Regions from separate parts of the Micromonospora sp. CPCC 206171 genome, predicted to be linked through region 2. Evidence: riboswitches for the same ligand, from Rfam matches in the RefSeq annotation. Region 2 holds a riboswitch; the other holds the start of a gene.
The links. Region 2 has a riboswitch for ZMP and ZTP ahead of V6U89_RS22770 (bifunctional 5,10-methylenetetrahydrofolate dehydrogenase/5,10-methenyltetrahydrofolate cyclohydrolase). Riboswitches for the same ligand answer to the same signal wherever they lie in the genome.
Positions count from the first base shown of each region.

Region 1: linked by a shared signal. The riboswitch ahead of V6U89_RS27295 (glycine hydroxymethyltransferase) and the one ahead of V6U89_RS22770 (bifunctional 5,10-methylenetetrahydrofolate dehydrogenase/5,10-methenyltetrahydrofolate cyclohydrolase) in region 2 are both predicted to bind ZMP and ZTP.

Region 1 is NZ_JBAKHT010000036.1:6,461-10,229, forward strand. It holds gene araB (ribulokinase) at 1-162, shown strand, start outside; gene V6U89_RS27290 (hypothetical protein) at 515-898, shown strand; gene V6U89_RS27295 (glycine hydroxymethyltransferase) at 1,298-2,716, opposite strand; ZMP/ZTP riboswitch at 2,735-2,824, opposite strand; gene V6U89_RS27300 (metallophosphoesterase family protein) at 2,988-3,769, shown strand, end outside.
Region 2 is NZ_JBAKHT010000022.1:51,927-55,695, forward strand. It holds gene V6U89_RS22760 (sulfite exporter TauE/SafE family protein) at 1-566, opposite strand, end outside; gene V6U89_RS22765 (endonuclease/exonuclease/phosphatase family protein) at 762-1,541, shown strand; gene V6U89_RS22770 (bifunctional 5,10-methylenetetrahydrofolate dehydrogenase/5,10-methenyltetrahydrofolate cyclohydrolase) at 1,583-2,473, opposite strand; ZMP/ZTP riboswitch at 2,487-2,563, opposite strand; gene V6U89_RS22775 (cellulose binding domain-containing protein) at 2,729-3,769, shown strand, end outside.

The DNA of each region.
Region 1 (3,769 bases), on a different contig from region 2:
GGTGCGCCGCACCGCGAGACGTTCCACCCGGACCCGGCCCGCGCCGCCGCCTACGACGAGCTGTACGCCGAGTACCGGGCCCTGCACGACCACTTCGGCCGGGGCGGCAGCGACGTCCTGCACCGCCTCCGCGCCCTCCGCAACCGCGCCCTGCGCGGCTGACCCGCCCGGCCCCGCCGGCCCCGCTTCGCATCGAGGTGGTTCAGATCCCCTCAGTTGCCCAGGTCAAAGGCCTTTTCCCGGGGCGGGAAACGACTAGCGGGGGCGGAAGCCCGGCGTCCGTACCGGCGTCAAGGTCGGCTTGACGCGACGCTCTGGCGCTTGATCAGCCCAGGCGTCAACATGGCCGGATGAGGAGTTCCCGAGACTTGGACTGGGAGGGCTGCCTCAGTGGTCCCCGCGCCCACCGGACCGGGCGCGTCCAGGCCTGACCGCTCACGATGCCTCTGCGCGACGTATGAAAGCCGGACTGGGTCGTTTGACTCATAGACCCCCGCCGGTCACCATGCTGCGCATGATCCACCAGCCAGATGATGAGCGCACTTGCGCAGTCGAAATGTCCTCCCGGCAGTGGCGCAGCGTGAACAGTGTCCTTGACAACGTGGTCAATGTCGAGGCCGAGAATGGCGACCCCGACGATCTCATAGCGGCGGGAACGCAGATTCTCCGAGAGGGCTGGCACCAGATCACTGGATGGACTGAAACAACAGCCTCCACGGGCTGGCCACACGACGATCAAGAGGTGACCGTGGCGCTTTCCGGCGCGCAATGGAGATACGTGATCTCCTGCCTAGACCGATGGCATGAAGTCACTGATGAGAAGTCTGCTGCCGAGCTATCCCTCATCCGGGAACTCGTGGTCAGCCAAGCAGAGGCTTGTCTGCCTGGACAGCTCTGAACTCGGCGCCCAATTCATCAGGCGACTCTGTCAACGGTGAGTGACCCGCCGGCCGGCGCGCTGGTGGTCGGCGACGAGAAGCGGTAGCCCGGGTTCTCGGAGCTATTCAGCCAGCCACGGGAGGTCGTGGCTGCGTCCCGCGGCGGTCGTGGACGCTACCCGTCCTACGAGATGCAGGCTTATGGCCAGACGAATGTAGGTCCTGCACGGGAGCCGGACCTGCTGGCCGCGTTCGTTGGTCAGCGCCTACCGACGCTCCTCTCATCCACGGCTACCGCTCGCAGCCCGACCGGACCACGATGCAGCCGGTTCGCATCGAGAGGGTCCGATCGCCGCGGACGCGGGGGTGCCGGGCGGAGCGGCGGTGGGCCGGCGCGCCGCGCCGGCCCACGCGCGCGGTCAGCCCAGGTCGACGGCGGGGTAGAGGGGGAAGCCGGTGAGCAGCTCGTTGGCCTGCTTGCTGATCTTGTCGGCCAGCGCCGGGTCGAGGACGTACTTGGCCTTGGACTCACCCGGCGTCGTCTGGCTGAGCACGGTGTGGATCAGCTCGGCGGTGGCGTCCATCTCGGCGACGCCGAGGCCCCGGGTGGTCAGCGCCGGGGTACCGATCCGGATGCCCGAGGTGTACCAGGCGCCGTTCGGGTCCTGCGGCACCGCGTTGCGGTTGGTGACGATGCCGGAGTCCAGCAGCGCCTGCTCGGCCTGCCGGCCGGTCAGGCCGTAGCCGGAGACGTCGAGCAGCACCAGGTGGTTGTCGGTGCCGCCGGTGACCAGCTTCGTGCCCCGGCGCACCAGGCCCTCGGCGAGCGCCTGGGCGTTGTCGACGATGCGCTGGGCGTAGTCGGCGAAGTCGGGGCGGCGGGCCTCGGCCAGGGCGACGGCCTTGGCCGCCATCACGTGCGGCAGCGGACCGCCGAGCACCATCGGGCAGCCCCGGTCCACCTGGTCGGCCAGCTCCGGGCCGCAGAGCACCATGCCGCCGCGCGGGCCGCGCAGCGACTTGTGGGTGGTGGTGGTGACGATGTGCGCGTGCGGCACCGGGTCGAAGTCGCCGGTGAAGACCTTGCCCGCGACCAGTCCGGCGAAGTGCGCCATGTCGACCATGAAGGTGGCGCCGACCGAGTCGGCGATCTCCCGCATGATCCGGAAGTTCACCTTCCGCGGGTACGCCGAGTAGCCCGCGACCAGGATCAGCGGCTTGAACTCCCGCGCCGCCTCGGCCACCCGGTCGTAGTCGATCAGGCCGGTGGCCGGGTCGGTGCCGTAGCTGCGCTGGTCGAACATCTTGCCGGAGATGTTCGGCCGGAAGCCGTGGGTGAGGTGGCCGCCGGCGTCCAGCGACATGCCGAGCATCCGCTGGTTGCCCAGCTCCCGGCGCAGCGCGAACCAGTCCGCCTCGGTGAGGTCGTTGACCTGGCGTACCTGGGCCTTCTTCAGCGCCGGCGACTCCACCCGGTCGGCCAGGATCGCCCAGAACGCCACCAGGTTGGCGTCGATGCCGGAGTGCGGCTGCACGTACGCGTGCGCGGCGCCGAACAGCTCCTTGGCGTGCTCGGCGGCGAGCGCCTCGACGGTGTCGACGTTCTGGCAGCCGGCGTAGAAGCGGCGGCCGACGGTGCCCTCGGCGTACTTGTCGCTGAACCAGTTGCCCATGGCCAGCAGGGTGGCCGGGGAGGCGTAGTTCTCGCTGGCGATCAGCTTGAGCGACTCGCGCTGGTCGGCCAGCTCGGCGCCGATGGCGTCGGCCACCCGGGGCTCGACGGCGCGGATCACCTCGAGCGCGCTGCGGAAAGCGGTGGATTCGGCGTTCAGCGACATGCGACCTCCTACAGACGTGCGGAAGGCCCAGGCGCTCGGCGTGCGTCCTCATGACGGGACCGCTTCCCGATGGTGCTCCATCCCCACGCGCCAGTCACGGCCCGCGCCGATCCTACCGGGTCGCCGGGGCGGGGCCCGCCCGACCTCGCCGGACGGGGGTGGACCGGCTCAAGTCCGAGCAGCACCGGAAGATGGCCGAGCCGGGCTCGGCCGACTGAGCCCGCCGTCGCGCGGCCCCACGCCTGCGGCGCGGTCTGCGTACGATCGGCGGATGCCATCCGAGGACGCCGGCGGCAGCCTGGTCGCCATCAGCGACCTGCACGTCGGGTACGCGGAGAACCGGGCGCTGGTCGAGGCGTTGCGCCCGGCCTCTCCCCGCGACTGGCTGATCGTCGCCGGGGACGTGGGCGACACCGCCGCCGACGTCGAGTGGGCGCTGGGCCTGCTGGCCGAGCGGTTCGACACGGTGGTGTGGGCGCCCGGCAACCACGAGCTGTGGACCCCGCAGGGCGACCCGGTCACCCTGCGGGGCGTGGCCCGCTACCAGCACCTGGTGCGACGGTGCCGGGAGCTGGGCGTGCTCACCCCGGAGGACCCGTACCCGGTGTGGCGGGGGGCGGGCGGGCCGGTGCTGGTGGCGCCGCTGTTCCTGCTCTACGACTACAGCTGGCGGCCGGAGGGTTTCGACACCCGGGAGGCCGCCCTGGCCGAGGCGTACCGGACGGGGATCGTCTGCACCGACGAGTTCCTGCTGCACCCCGACCCGTACCCGACCCGGCACGAGTGGTCCGCGGCCCGGGTCGCCGAGACCGCCCGCCGCCTCGCCGAGCGCGATCCGGCCCTGCCGACCGTGCTGGTCAACCACTGGCCGCTGGTGCGGGAACCGACCCGGGTGCTGCGCTACCCGATCTTCGCCCAGTGGTGCGGCACCGAGGCCACCGCCGACTGGCACCGCCGCTTCGACGCCGCCGCCGTGGTCTACGGGCACCTGCACATCCCCCGGACCACCTGGCACGACGGGGTCCGCTTCGAGGAGGTCTCGGTGGGCTACCC
Region 2 (3,769 bases):
GTGCCCGCGTTGACCACCTTCGCCATCGCCGAACCGTGCACGAAGTCCGCGCCCACCAGCGCCGTGAACGCCACCACCAGGAACGTGCCCGTACCCGGGCCGATCAGACCGTCGTACAGGGCGATGCCCACCCCGGCCACCGCCACCGCCGCGACCACCCGCAGCCGGGTCCGCCGCGCCGGCACCGCCACCACCCCCAACCGGGGCCGGAACACCACGAACAACGCCACCGACACCAGCACCGCCAGCACCACCGGCCGGTACGCCCCCGCCGGCACCGCCCCCGCCAGCGCCGCCCCGACACCCGCGCAGCACACCGCCAGCCCCGCCGACGGCCCCGCCACCATCCAGTCGATCTTCGTACGCCGGGCGTACGTCACCGCCGCCGTCGACGTACCGAAGATCGCGGCCAGCTTGTTCGTGCCCAACGCCGTCGCCACCGGCACCCCCGGCGCGGCCACCAGCAACGCCGGCAGCAGCAACAGACCACCACCACCGACCACCGCGTCGACCCAACCGGCCATTGCGGCCGCGGCGAGCAGGGTGGTCAGCGACAGGGGATCCACGGCCGGCCATTCTGCCCACCCGCCCCAGCCCGCCGCGCCACCCTGTGGCCGACCTCACCGGCCGGCGACCCCCTCACCGACCGCGCCGGCGACGCAGCCACAGCCCCACCGAGGCCACCGCCACGAACACCAGCATCGAACAGAGCAACGCCTTGACCATCGGGCAACTGTGCCACGGCGACGTAGGGTGCAGGAGTGCGCCTGGCGACGTTCAACCTGCTACACGGCCGCTCCCTGACCGACGGCCTGGTCGACCCCGACCGGCTCACCGCCGCGGTGCAGACCCTCGACGCCGACATCCTCGCCCTGCAGGAGGTCGACCGGGACCAGTCCCGCAGCGGCAACCTCGACCTCACCGCCATCGCCGCCCGCGCCCTCGACGCCCCCGAACACCGCTTCGCCGCCGCCGTCGTCGGCACCCCCGGCGAACAGTTCCGCCCCCTGCGCCACGACGACGACGGCCACGGCGAACCCTGCTACGGCGTCGGCCTGGTCAGCCGACACCCCGTCCGCTCCTGGCAGGTCACCCGACTGCGCCCCGCCCCGGTACGGTCCCCGATCTACGTCCCCGGCCCCGGCGGCGGCCTCGTCCTGCTGCGCGACGAACCCCGCGTCGTGCTCGCCGCGATCCTCGACACCCCGCACGGGCCACTCACCGTCGCCGCCACCCACCTGTCGTTCGTCCCCGGCTGGAACGCCCACCAGCTGCGCCGCGTCGTACGCGCGCTGCGCACCCTGCCCGCCCCGCGGATCCTGCTCGGCGACCTCAACCTGCCCGCCGGCGCGGCCCGACTGCTCAGCGGCTGGCGGCCGCTGGGCCGCCGCCCCACCTACCCGGCCGCCGCGCCCCGCGTGCAACTCGACCACATCCTCGCCGACCGGCACGGCCTGGACCGGCTGCCCCCGGTCACCGCCGTCGACACACCCCTGTCGACGATCTCCGACCACCGGCCCCTCGTCGTCGACCTCGGCTGACCCGGCGGCGGCGACCCGACCCCGGCGCCGCCGCCGCAGCCTCAGCCCTGCCCGACGGCCCGCTGCGCCGCCCGCACCGCGTTGCGGAACAACATCGCCACCGTCGTCGGACCCACCCCGCCGACCCGCGGCGTGATCGCCCCCGCCACCTCGGCACACGACTCGTCCACGTCCGGCAGCAACCGCCGCCCCTCGTAGCGCACCCCACCACCGACGACCACCGCGCCCGGGCGCACGTGCTCCGGCCGCACGATCCCCGGCACCCCCGCCGCCGCCACCAGGATCTCCGCCCGCCGCGTGTACCGCGGCCAGTCCGCCACCCCGGTGTGCACCACCGTCACCGCCGCGTTCGCCGTCGGCCGCTTCTGCGCCAGCAGCATCGCCAACGGCCGCCCCAGCGTCGCCCCCCGACCCAGGATCACCACCTCACGACCCGACACCGGCACCCCGTGGTACGCCAGCAACGCCTCGATCCCCGCCGGCGTACACGGCAACGGCCCCGGCAGACCCAACGCCAACCGGCCCATGTTCACCGGGTGCATGCCGTCGACGTCCTTGTCCGGGTCGAGGACGTCCAACGCCCGGTCATAGTCCAGATGACCGGGGATCGGATGCTGCACCAGCACCCCGTGCACCCCCGCGTCGGCGTTGAAATCCGCCAGCACCCGGTGTAGATCCTGCTGCGAGGCCGACGCCGGCAGATGCACATGCGGCGACGCGAAACCCAACTCCGCCGCCTGACGCTGCTTGATCCGGATGTACCCGGCGCTCGCGTCGTCGTCACCCACCAGCACCGTCGCCAACGCCGGCGTCACCCCCGCCGCACGCAACGCCGCCACCTGCTCGGCGACCTCCGCCAGAATCTTCTCCGCCACCGGCTTACCGGGCAGCAGCCGGGCCGTCGCAGTCGTCGGGGAAGTGGAAACAGACATGGCTCACCTCGTCCGCGGAGGCCCAGGCGGTCGACCCCCGCGACGAGCTCCCCGATGGTTCACCCATCCCCGTGCCGCCAGTCGCGTCCACCCTCAGCCTGCCACACCGCCGGCGCGGACCGCATCCGCCACCGCCCACCACCCGCGCAGCCAGACCAGCACCGCCCGCGCCGCATCCACCCGCACACCGACGATCCTGTCAGGACGGGGACCCGCCCCCGTGCGGCCACCCGCCGCAACCCGTACAGTCTCGCCGTGATCGAGATCAGCGCCCAGGTTGACCTGTCGCACCCCAGCGACCGGGTCTGGCAGGCATTGACCAACCCGCAGCTGCTCAGCCGCTGGTTCACCGAGACTGAGACGGTCACGCAGGCACCGCAACGGCTGCTGCTGCACACCGCGGGGCTGCCCGGCTTCCACGCCGCCGTCGACGCCGAGGTGACCGACCAGCGGGCACCCGAGCTGCTCGTCCTGGAATGCCGGGAAGGCGATCGCCGCACCCAGCTCACCTGCACCATCACCCGCACCGCCGACGGCTGCCGACTGTCGGTCCAGGAAACCATGGAACACGGCACCTGGCCCGCCGAGGACCGCGACCACCGCGAGCGGTGCTACCAGCAGATCCTGACCGGACGGCTCCCCGCCATCCTCGACTGGCTCGCCTTCCAGCAGGTCGACCTGCGCCGCGGCGAGGACCCGCCGACCGCCGAGCTGCCCGCCATCGTCCTGTCCGGCCGCGCACCCGCACCGGCCGACCGCCGACGCCGGCTGGTGATCGTCGCGGCCGTGACCACCGCGACCCTCGCCACCGGCGCCGCCCTCTCGGCCCTGCTGCCCGGCGGCGAGCAGACCGCCGCACCGGCCCCGCTGCCCCCACCACCCACCGCCGGCGCCACCAACGACAGTGCCGCGCCCCGGACCAGCCGCAGCTCCCGGCCCACCTCCGCCGCCGCCGCTCGTAGCACCCCGCGCCCCACCAGCCGGACCCCCACCGCCACCCCGTCGCGCACACCCACCTCCGCCGCCCCGAGCGCCGCCACCATGACCGCCCGCTACGAGACCACCGCTACCCGGCTCTTCGGCTACACCGGCCAGGTGGTGCTCGACAACCCGGACGGCCCGGCGGCGAAGAGCTGGACCCTCGTCGTCACCCTGGCCGAGGGCGGCACCATCACCAACGCGCAGGGAGCCAACTGGCAGCAGGACGGTCGGGCCGTCACCTTCACCGGCGCACCCGTGCCGGCCGGACAGTCGCAGACCATCACCTTCGACGTCCGCAACCCGGACCCGCGCACC